Linked DNA regions of Actinokineospora baliensis. The main gene of each other region encodes a partner of the protein of the gene in region 2 in a complex. Links are inferred from orthologs where the notes say so. Each region holds a gene or a part of one and is shown on either strand. Other genes may lie near its edges.

Region 1 (3,714 bases), 4.1 Mb from region 2 along the record:
CCAGCGTAGGCCGGTTCGCCTACTCGCGGGTACCGCTCCGCGGGTGCACGGGCGAGATCGGTCCGCGAGAATTGTCGGTGCCCCCGTCTAGCATCCCCCACGCCACTCCCGCAGCCATCGCGACGAGGTCGTCCCGCGGGTCGAGCCCGGCAGGCGCCCGGTGTCCCACAGCCGGGTGGTGTCGGACGGATCGACCACGGGTAGCACCCGGCGGTGCGGCGGGGGCCGCGCACCCAGAACCGGCTACACCCACCTGCGCTCGACCCGTGCGCACTTCACCGACCCGAGCGGGCCCACCGCTCAGCACTACCGAAGGGACCTCAGTGGCCGACCGCCTCGTCGTTCGCGGCGCCCGGGAGCACAACCTGCGCGGCGTGGACATCGACCTGCCCCGCGACAGCCTCGTGGTGTTCACCGGGCTCTCCGGCTCCGGGAAGTCCAGCCTCGCCTTCGACACGATCTTCGCCGAGGGGCAGCGCCGCTACGTCGAGTCGCTGTCGGCCTACGCCAGGCAGTTCCTCGGGCAGATGGACAAGCCGGACGTGGACTTCATCGAGGGCCTCTCGCCCGCGGTGTCGATCGACCAGAAGTCCACCAGCCGCAACCCGCGCTCCACGGTGGGCACCATCACCGAGGTCTACGACTACCTGCGCCTGCTCTACGCGCGCGCGGGCAAGCCGCACTGCCCCACCTGCGGTGAGCCGATCAGCAAGCAGACCCCGCAGCAGATCGTCGACCAGGTGCTGGCGATGGAGTCCGGGGTCCGGTTCCAGGTGCTGGCCCCGGTCGTGCGCGGCCGCAAGGGCGAGTACGTCGACCTGTTCGCGAACCTGCAGACCCAGGGCTACTCGCGCGCCCTGGTCGACGGCGCGGTGCACCAGCTGACCGACCCGCCGAAGCTCAAGAAGCAGGAGAAGCACCACATCTCGGTGATCATCGACCGGCTGGCGGTGAAGGCGAGCTCCAAGCAGCGGCTCACCGACTCGGTGGAGACCGCGCTGCGGCTGGCCGACGGCCTGGTCGAGCTGGACTTCGTCGACCTGCCAGAAGGCGACCCGCACCGGGTGCGCGGCTTCTCCGAGCACCTGGCCTGCCCCAACGGCCACCCGCTGGGCGTCGAGGACCTGGAGCCCCGGTCGTTCTCGTTCAACTCGCCCTACGGCGCGTGCCCGGAGTGCACCGGCATCGGCGTGAAGAAGGAGGTCGACCCGGAACTGGTCGTGCCCGACGACGAGCTGTCGTTGGCCGACGGCGCCATCGCGCCCTGGGCTGGCGGGCAGACCGCGGAGTACTTCGTGCGGCTGCTGACCTCGCTGGCCGAGACCATCGGGTTCCGGATGGACACCCCGTGGCGGCGGCTGACCGCCAAGGCGCAGAAGGCGGTGCTGCACGGCGTCAGCGACCAGGTGCACGTCCGCTACAAGAACCGGTACGGCCGCGAGCGCTCCTACTACGCCGCCTACGAGGGCGTGATCCCGTTCCTCGAGCGGCGCCAGGAGCAGACCGACTCCGAGTACATGCGGGAGAAGTACGAGGGCTACATGCGGGAGGTGCCCTGCCCGGCGTGCCGGGGCACCCGGCTCAAGCCGGAGATCCTCGCGGTCACCCTCGCCCACGGCAAGCAGGGCGACAAGTCCATCGCCGAGGTGTCCAACATGTCCATCGGGGAGTGCTCGGCGTTCCTCGACGGGCTCAAGCTGGGCAGGCGCGAGACGATGATCGCCGGTGCCGTGCTCAAGGAGATCCAGGCGCGGCTGCGGTTCCTGCTCGACGTCGGCCTCGACTACCTGTCGCTCGACCGCGCCTCCGGCACGCTCTCCGGCGGCGAGGCGCAGCGCATCCGGCTGGCCACGCAGATCGGGTCCGGCCTCGTGGGCGTGCTGTACGTGCTCGACGAGCCGTCGATCGGCCTGCACCAGCGCGACAACCACCGGCTCATCGAGACGCTGACCCGGCTGCGCGACCTGGGCAACACCCTCATCGTGGTCGAGCACGACGAGGACACCATCCGCGCCTCCGACTGGGTCGTCGACATCGGACCGGGCGCTGGTGAGCACGGCGGCAAGGTCGTGCACAGCGGCACCTTCAAGGAGCTGCTGAAGAACAAGGAGTCGCTCACCGGGGCGTACCTGTCCGGTCGCAGCGAGATCCCGATGCCCGCCCTCCGCCGCGCGATCGACAAGAAGCGGCAGCTGACCGTGGTCGGCGCGCGCGAGCACAACCTGCGCGGCATCGACGTGTCGTTCCCGCTCGGCGCGCTGGTGTCGGTCACCGGCGTGTCCGGGTCGGGCAAGAGCACCCTGGTCAACGACATCCTGGCCACGGTGCTGGCGAACAAGCTCAACGGCGCCAGGCAGGTCCCCGGTCGGCACACCAGGGTCAAGGGCCTGGAGCACGTCGACAAGCTGGTGCAGGTGGACCAGTCGCCGATCGGCCGCACGCCCCGGTCCAACGCGGCCACCTACACCGGCGTGTTCGACCACATGCGCAAGCTGTTCGCCTCGACCACGGAGGCGAAGGTGCGCGGCTACCAGCCGGGCCGGTTCTCCTTCAACGTCAAGGGCGGTCGCTGCGAGGCGTGCGCTGGCGACGGCACCATCAAGATCGAGATGAACTTCCTGCCGGACGTGTACGTGCCGTGCGAGGTGTGCAAGGGCGCCAGGTACAACCGGGAAACCCTGGAGGTGCACTACAAGGGCAAGACCATCGCCGAGATCTTGGACATGCCGATCGAGGAGGCGGCGGCGTTCTTCGAGCCGATCAAGGCCATCCACCGGCACCTGGCCACCCTGGTCGACGTGGGCCTGGGCTACGTGCGGCTCGGCCAGCCCGCCCCGACCCTGTCCGGCGGCGAGGCGCAGCGGGTGAAGCTGGCCAGCGAACTGCAGAAGCGCTCCACCGGCCGCACCGTCTACATCCTCGACGAGCCGACCACCGGCCTGCACTTCGAGGACATCCGCAAGCTGCTCGGCGTGATCAACGGCCTGGTCGACAAGGGCAACACGGTGATCGTCATCGAGCACAACCTGGACGTCATCAAGGGTTCCGACTGGATCGTCGACATGGGCCCGGAGGGCGGCTCCGGCGGCGGAACCGTTGTGGCGGAAGGCACACCGGAGGACGTGGTGAAGGTCGACGGCAGCTACACCGGGGAGTTCCTCGCGCACGTGATGTGAGGATCCCGGCGCCGCCGGTGGCCTGGGTCACCGGCGGCGACTACGCCGGGCATCGGCGCGTACGCCTGCGGTAACCAGCGGAAACGACATCTGGACACGGTGTATCCCGGTCGCGGATGCTGACTCCTACCTCGTAGCCGCGACAGGTCGCGGGTCGCGCGAGGAGGACGTGTGTTGATCGAGCCAACCGAACTCGAGGCCAGGGTCGTGAAGCCGCACCGGGTCACCGCGGCCTCCCGCGCCCTCATCGACGCCGGCCCGGCCCTGCGCGCCTGGGACACCCGCAAGGGCGTCACCGCCCCCGCCGACTTCCGCCTGGTGACCCGGGGCAGGCACCACCTCGGCCCGAGGGGGCCGGTGCGTGCGGGGTGAGAACGCCGGTCCCGCCGCGCCCCCACAGCCCCACCCCGCCGGTCCGGAGGGGACCGACGACACCACCGCGGTGACCCCCGGTCCGGTGATCATCGGACCAGAACCCGCCGGTGGGGTGGTGGCCTCGCCCGCCGTGCGGTCCGATGATCAGATGCAGCCGGACGAC
Region 2 (4,819 bases):
CGCGGCGTCGTTGGCGACGCCGTAGAGCACGCCGCCCCCGCCCCCGAAGAGGCGCTTGAAGGAACTGAAGCCGCGCCCCACGACCTGGCCGGTCACCGCCCAGTGCAGGGAGTCGAACTCGAACCGGTACCGGAGCAGGAGATCGCCCGAGCGCAGGAAGAACCCGCCGTCGCCGGAGGCGATCATGTCCCCCGTCGCGCCCGGGAACCCCAATTGCAGCCCCTTGGACAGGAACCGCCCCTGGTCGTCCCAGCTCGACGCGGTGAAGCCGGTGGTGCCGTTGGTGAGCAGCCGCCCCCGCTCGTCCACGGTGATCTTCTCGGACGTGGCCGGGTCGAGGCGGCCGAGGTCCTGGTACTGGCGGCCGCCGAAGGTGGCCCAGGACGAGCCGGTCCACTGGTAGCGGCGGTGCTGCAGATCGCCCTTGGTGACGTAGTGGATCCACCCGCCGGGCCCGGCCATGACGGTGCCGCCGTTCCAGCCGGAGCCGATGTAGCGCTTGGCGCCCCAGCTCGCCGCACCCGTCTCGGGCTCGTTGTGCGGGTAGACGAAGAGGCGGCCGTCCGGCTCCACCCCGAACACGTCTACAGCGGGAGAGCACACCGGCGGACCGGCGGCGGGCGCCGCGCTCGCGCTGGTCGCGGACAGGCAGGTGGCGGCGAGGACAGCGGCCACGAGCACACCCGCACGTCTGATGTCGTGCATGTCAGTTCAACCCCAGGAACCGTGTGAATCGGAGGCCAGAGACTAAACGCTCCCGGTTCCTTTGTGGACTGCCCTTGCTCACCCCGAGTGGGCGGTCCGTGCTCAGAGCACTGTTGATCAAGGACTCTGTAAGCAGTCTCACAAGCTCTGCGGACGGTGCGTGTCGGCGCCGTCACACCCCCGCCACGGCGGGCTTGACCTCCAGCGACTCCAGGAACTTCACGCACCAGTCCAGCAGGTCGAGGTCGCGCAGCACCGGCGCCCCGATGCGCCCACCAGCCCCACCCTCCGTGGGTCGGGGCGTGGTGACCGTGTTCGTGACCGCCTTGTGCACGGCCTTCGGGTGCAGCCGCTTGAGCCGAACCAGCTGGGAATCGCGCAACGGCAGCGGCGCGAACCGGATGTTGTTGCCCTGCGCGATCACCTCGGTGACCCCGTGCTCCCGGCACTGCTGCCGGAACCGGGCCACCGCGAGCAGGTTGACCACCGGCGTCGGCGGCTCCCCGTACCGGTCGACCAGCTCCTCGCGCACCGCGTCCAGGGCGGCCGTGTCCGGCGCGGCGGCCAGCTTGCGGTACGCCTCCAGCCGTAGTCGTTCACCGGGGACGTAGTCGTGCGGGATGTGCGCGTCGACCGGCAGGTCGACCCGGACCTCGGCCAACTCCTCCTCGTCCTCGGCCCCGGGTGCCCCGGCGTGCTTGCGGAAGGCCTCCACCGCCTCGCCGACCAGGCGCACGTAGAGGTCGAAACCGACGCCCGCGATGTGGCCGGACTGCTCGGCGCCGAGGATGTTGCCAGCGCCGCGGATCTCCAGGTCCTTCATGGCCACGGCCATGCCCGCGCCGAGTTCGGTGTTCTGGGCGATGGTGGCCAGCCGGTCGTGCGCGGTCTCGGTGAGCGGGGACTCCGGCGGGTACAGGAAGTACGCGTAGCCGCGCTCGCGGCCACGGCCGACCCGGCCGCGCAGCTGGTGCAGCTGGGCCAGGCCCAGCATGTCGCCGCGCTCGACGATGAGGGTGTTGGCGTTGGAGATGTCCAGACCGGTCTCGACGATCGTGGTGCAGACCAGCACGTCGTGCTCGCGCTCCCAGAAGCCCTGGATGATCTTCTCCAGGCGCTCCTCGTTCATCTGGCCGTGCGCGGTGACCACCCTGGCCTCGGGGATCAGCTCGCGCAGCCTGCGGGCGGCCTTCTCGATCGACGACACCCGGTTGTGCACGTAGAAGACCTGGCCGTCGCGCAGGAGCTCGCGCCGGATCGCGGCGCCGACCTGCTTGTCGTCGTAGCCGCCGACGTAGGTGAGGATGGGGTGGCGGTCCTCCGGCGGGGTCAGGATGGTCGACATCTCCCGGATGCCCGCCAACGACATCTCCAGGGTGCGCGGGATCGGCGTCGCCGACATCGTCAGGACGTCGACGTGCGTGCGCAGCGCCTTGATGTGCTCCTTGTGCTCGACGCCGAAGCGCTGCTCCTCGTCGACGATCACCAGGCCGAGGTCCTTGTAGCGCAGCCCGGTCTGCAGCAGCCGGTGCGTGCCGATGACGATGTCGACCGACCCGTCGGCCAGGCCCTCGACGGTGCGCTCGGACTCCTGCGGGTCGGTGAACCGCGACAGCCCCCGCACGGTGACCGGGAACGAGTGCATGCGGCCGGAGAAGGTGTTCAGGTGCTGCTGCGCCAGCAGCGTGGTCGGCACCAGCACCGCCACCTGCTTGCCGTCCTGCACCGCCTTGAACGCCGCCCGCACCGCGATCTCGGTCTTGCCGTACCCGACGTCGCCGCAGATGACCCGGTCCATCGGGACGCCGCGCATCATGTCGGCCTTGACCTCGTCGATCGCGGCGAGCTGGTCGATGGTCTCGGTGAACGGGAAGGCGTCCTCGAGTTCGCGCTGCCACGGCGTGTCCGGCCCGAACGCGTGCCCAGGCGCGGCCTGGCGGGCCGCGTAGAGCTGCACCAGCTCCGCGGCGATCTGCTTGACCGCCTTCTTGGCCTTGGCCTTCGTGTTCTTCCAGTCGGACCCGCCGAGCTTGTTGAGCGTGGGCAGCTCACCGCCGACGTAGCGCGACACCTCGTCGAGCTGGTCGGTCGGCACGAACAGCCGGTCGCCCGGCTGGCCGCGCTTGGAGCTCGCGTACTCCAGCACCAGGTACTCGCGGGTGGCCCCCGCGACCGTGCGCTGCACCATCTCGATGTAGCGGCCGATGCCGTGCTGCTCGTGCACGACGTAGTCGCCCGCCTTGAGCGCCAACGGGTCCACCGCGTTGCGGCGCCGCGACGGCATCTTGGTCGACATGTCCTTTGTGGACGTGCCGTGCCTGCCGCCGGTCAGGTCGGCCTCGGTCACCAGGACCAGGTTCGAACCGGGGGCGATGAGACCGTCTTCGATGGCGCCGCAGACGACGGTGACCACGCCCGCGCGAGGGGGCTGCGAGAGGCCCTCCTCGGCGAAGACGGCAGACACCTCGGCCTCGGCCAACTGCTCCACCGCGCGCTTGGCGGTACCGGCCCCCGGCACGACCAAGACCGCGATGCCGTCGGTGGACGTGTGCGCGCGCAGGTCCGCGAACGCCCGCTCGATCTCACCGCGGTAGCCCTCGACCGGGCGCACGTCGAGGGTGATCGAGTCCTCGTCCGGCGTGGTCAGCTGCGACAGCGTCCACCAGGGGTGCTCGTGGTCGCGGGCGTGCGCGGCGACGTCACCGAGGTCGCGGTAGGCCGACGCGCCCAGGTCGATCGGGGCCTTGCCGCCGCCCGCGGCCGCCATCCAGGAGGCCTCCAGGAACTCCTGGCCGGTGCGCACCAGGTCGTGCGCCCGGGTGCGGATCTTCTCCGGGTCGTTGAGCAGCACGTGCGTGCCCGGCGGGACGACGTCGGTGAGCAGCTGCATCTGCCCGGGCACCAGCGCCGGGATCAGCGCCTCCATGCCCTCCGACGGGATCCCCTCGGCGAGCTTGGTCAGCATCTCGTGCAGGTGCGCGTCGGCCTGGTGCAGCTCGGCCAGCCCGGCCGCCCTGGTCCGCACGTCCTCGGTCAGCAGCAACTCCCGGCACGGCGGGGCGGTGACCTCGGCGACCTCCCCCGGCAGCGACCGCTGGTCGGCCACCGCGAACGGGCGGATCTCACTGACCTCGTCGCCCCAGAACTCCACCCGGACCGGGTGCTCCGCGGTCGGCGGGAACAGGTCGAGGATGCCGCCGCGCACGGCGAACTCGCCGCGCTTCTCCACCATGTCCACCCTGGCGTAGGCCAGGTCGGCGAGCCGAGCCACCACCGCGTCGAAGTCCTGCTCCACCCCGGTCCGCAGGTGCACCGGGGCGAGCTCGCCCAGGCCGGGGGCCATCGGCTGGATCAGGCTGCGGACCGTGGCCACGACCACCTTCAGGGCCCCGGCCGGGTGCTCCTCCGGGTGAGCCAGCCTGCGCAGGATCGCCAACCGGGCACCGACCGTGTCCGCCCGGGGGGAGAGGCGCTCATGCGGGAGCGTCTCCCAACTGGGGAAATCCGCCACGGCATCGCGCCCGAGCAGGTCGCGGAGCACAGCGACGAGGTCGTCGGACTCGCGACCGGTGGCCGTGATCGCCAGCACCGGGGTTTTGGCGGCCAGCGCGGCCACGACCAGCGGCCGGGCGGCAACCGGCCCGGAGAGCGTCTTGGTGGGAGAACCCGCCGCGTCGGTGATGGCGACGGCGGCGGGATCGGCGAGCAGGGTGGTCAGCAGGCCGTGCAGCTTCGACACGAGCGGGGTGTCCTTCATGCGGGGTGAGGTCCGCCGTCCAGCCTACGGGTCGAGACCGACAGCCGTCGCGTCGCGATCCGGACCGTGGTGGTGGGGTGGGCTCGGGACCCGGGTCTGTGGTGGTGGGGTGGGGTGGATGGGGCTGGGTCGGCTCGCCTGCGGCATTGCGCTGGATCGTGGTGGGGCGGTGGGCTCGGTGGGGCTCGCGCCCCGGACCCGTGGTGGTGCGGTGGGCTCGGTGGGGCGGGTTCGGCTCGCCTGCGGCATCGCGACCTGGATCCGTCGTGGTCGGGTGTGCTCGATGGGGCGAACTTGGTTTGCGCGGGGCCCCTGCGCTACCCGTGGCAGGACCGCAAAGCTGGGGCCGAAAAGCAT

What was found.
Region 1: the proteins of mfd (region 2) and uvrA are in contact, whole or in part, in a crystal structure (PDB 4DFC), measured with the Escherichia coli proteins. The link is inferred for Actinokineospora baliensis from one-to-one orthologs.

The regions. Positions count from the first base shown.
Region 1 is NZ_JAFBCK010000001.1:6,223,723-6,227,436, reverse strand. Bases 1-3,376 are described here. They hold uvrA (excinuclease ABC subunit UvrA), read left to right. Parts: upstream 1-323; coding sequence 324-3,176; downstream 3,177-3,376. Other genes in these bases: JOD54_RS27645 (hypothetical protein), read left to right, coding at 3,348-3,376. In the rest of the region: more of JOD54_RS27645, read left to right, coding at 3,377-3,548; JOD54_RS35810 (YcaO-like family protein), read left to right, coding at 3,538-3,714. UniProt on the Escherichia coli protein: The UvrABC repair system catalyzes the recognition and processing of DNA lesions. UvrA is an ATPase and a DNA-binding protein. A damage recognition complex composed of 2 UvrA and 2 UvrB subunits scans DNA for abnormalities.
Region 2 is NZ_JAFBCK010000001.1:2,166,641-2,171,459, forward strand. What follows is about bases 678-4,819. They hold mfd (transcription-repair coupling factor), read right to left. Parts: upstream 4,463-4,819; coding sequence 878-4,462; downstream 678-877. Other genes in these bases: JOD54_RS10350 (tachylectin-related carbohydrate-binding protein), read right to left, coding at 678-705. Outside these bases: more of JOD54_RS10350, read right to left, coding at 1-677. UniProt on the Escherichia coli protein: Couples transcription and DNA repair by recognizing RNA polymerase (RNAP) stalled at DNA lesions. Mediates ATP-dependent release of RNAP and its truncated transcript from the DNA, and recruitment of nucleotide excision repair machinery to the damaged site.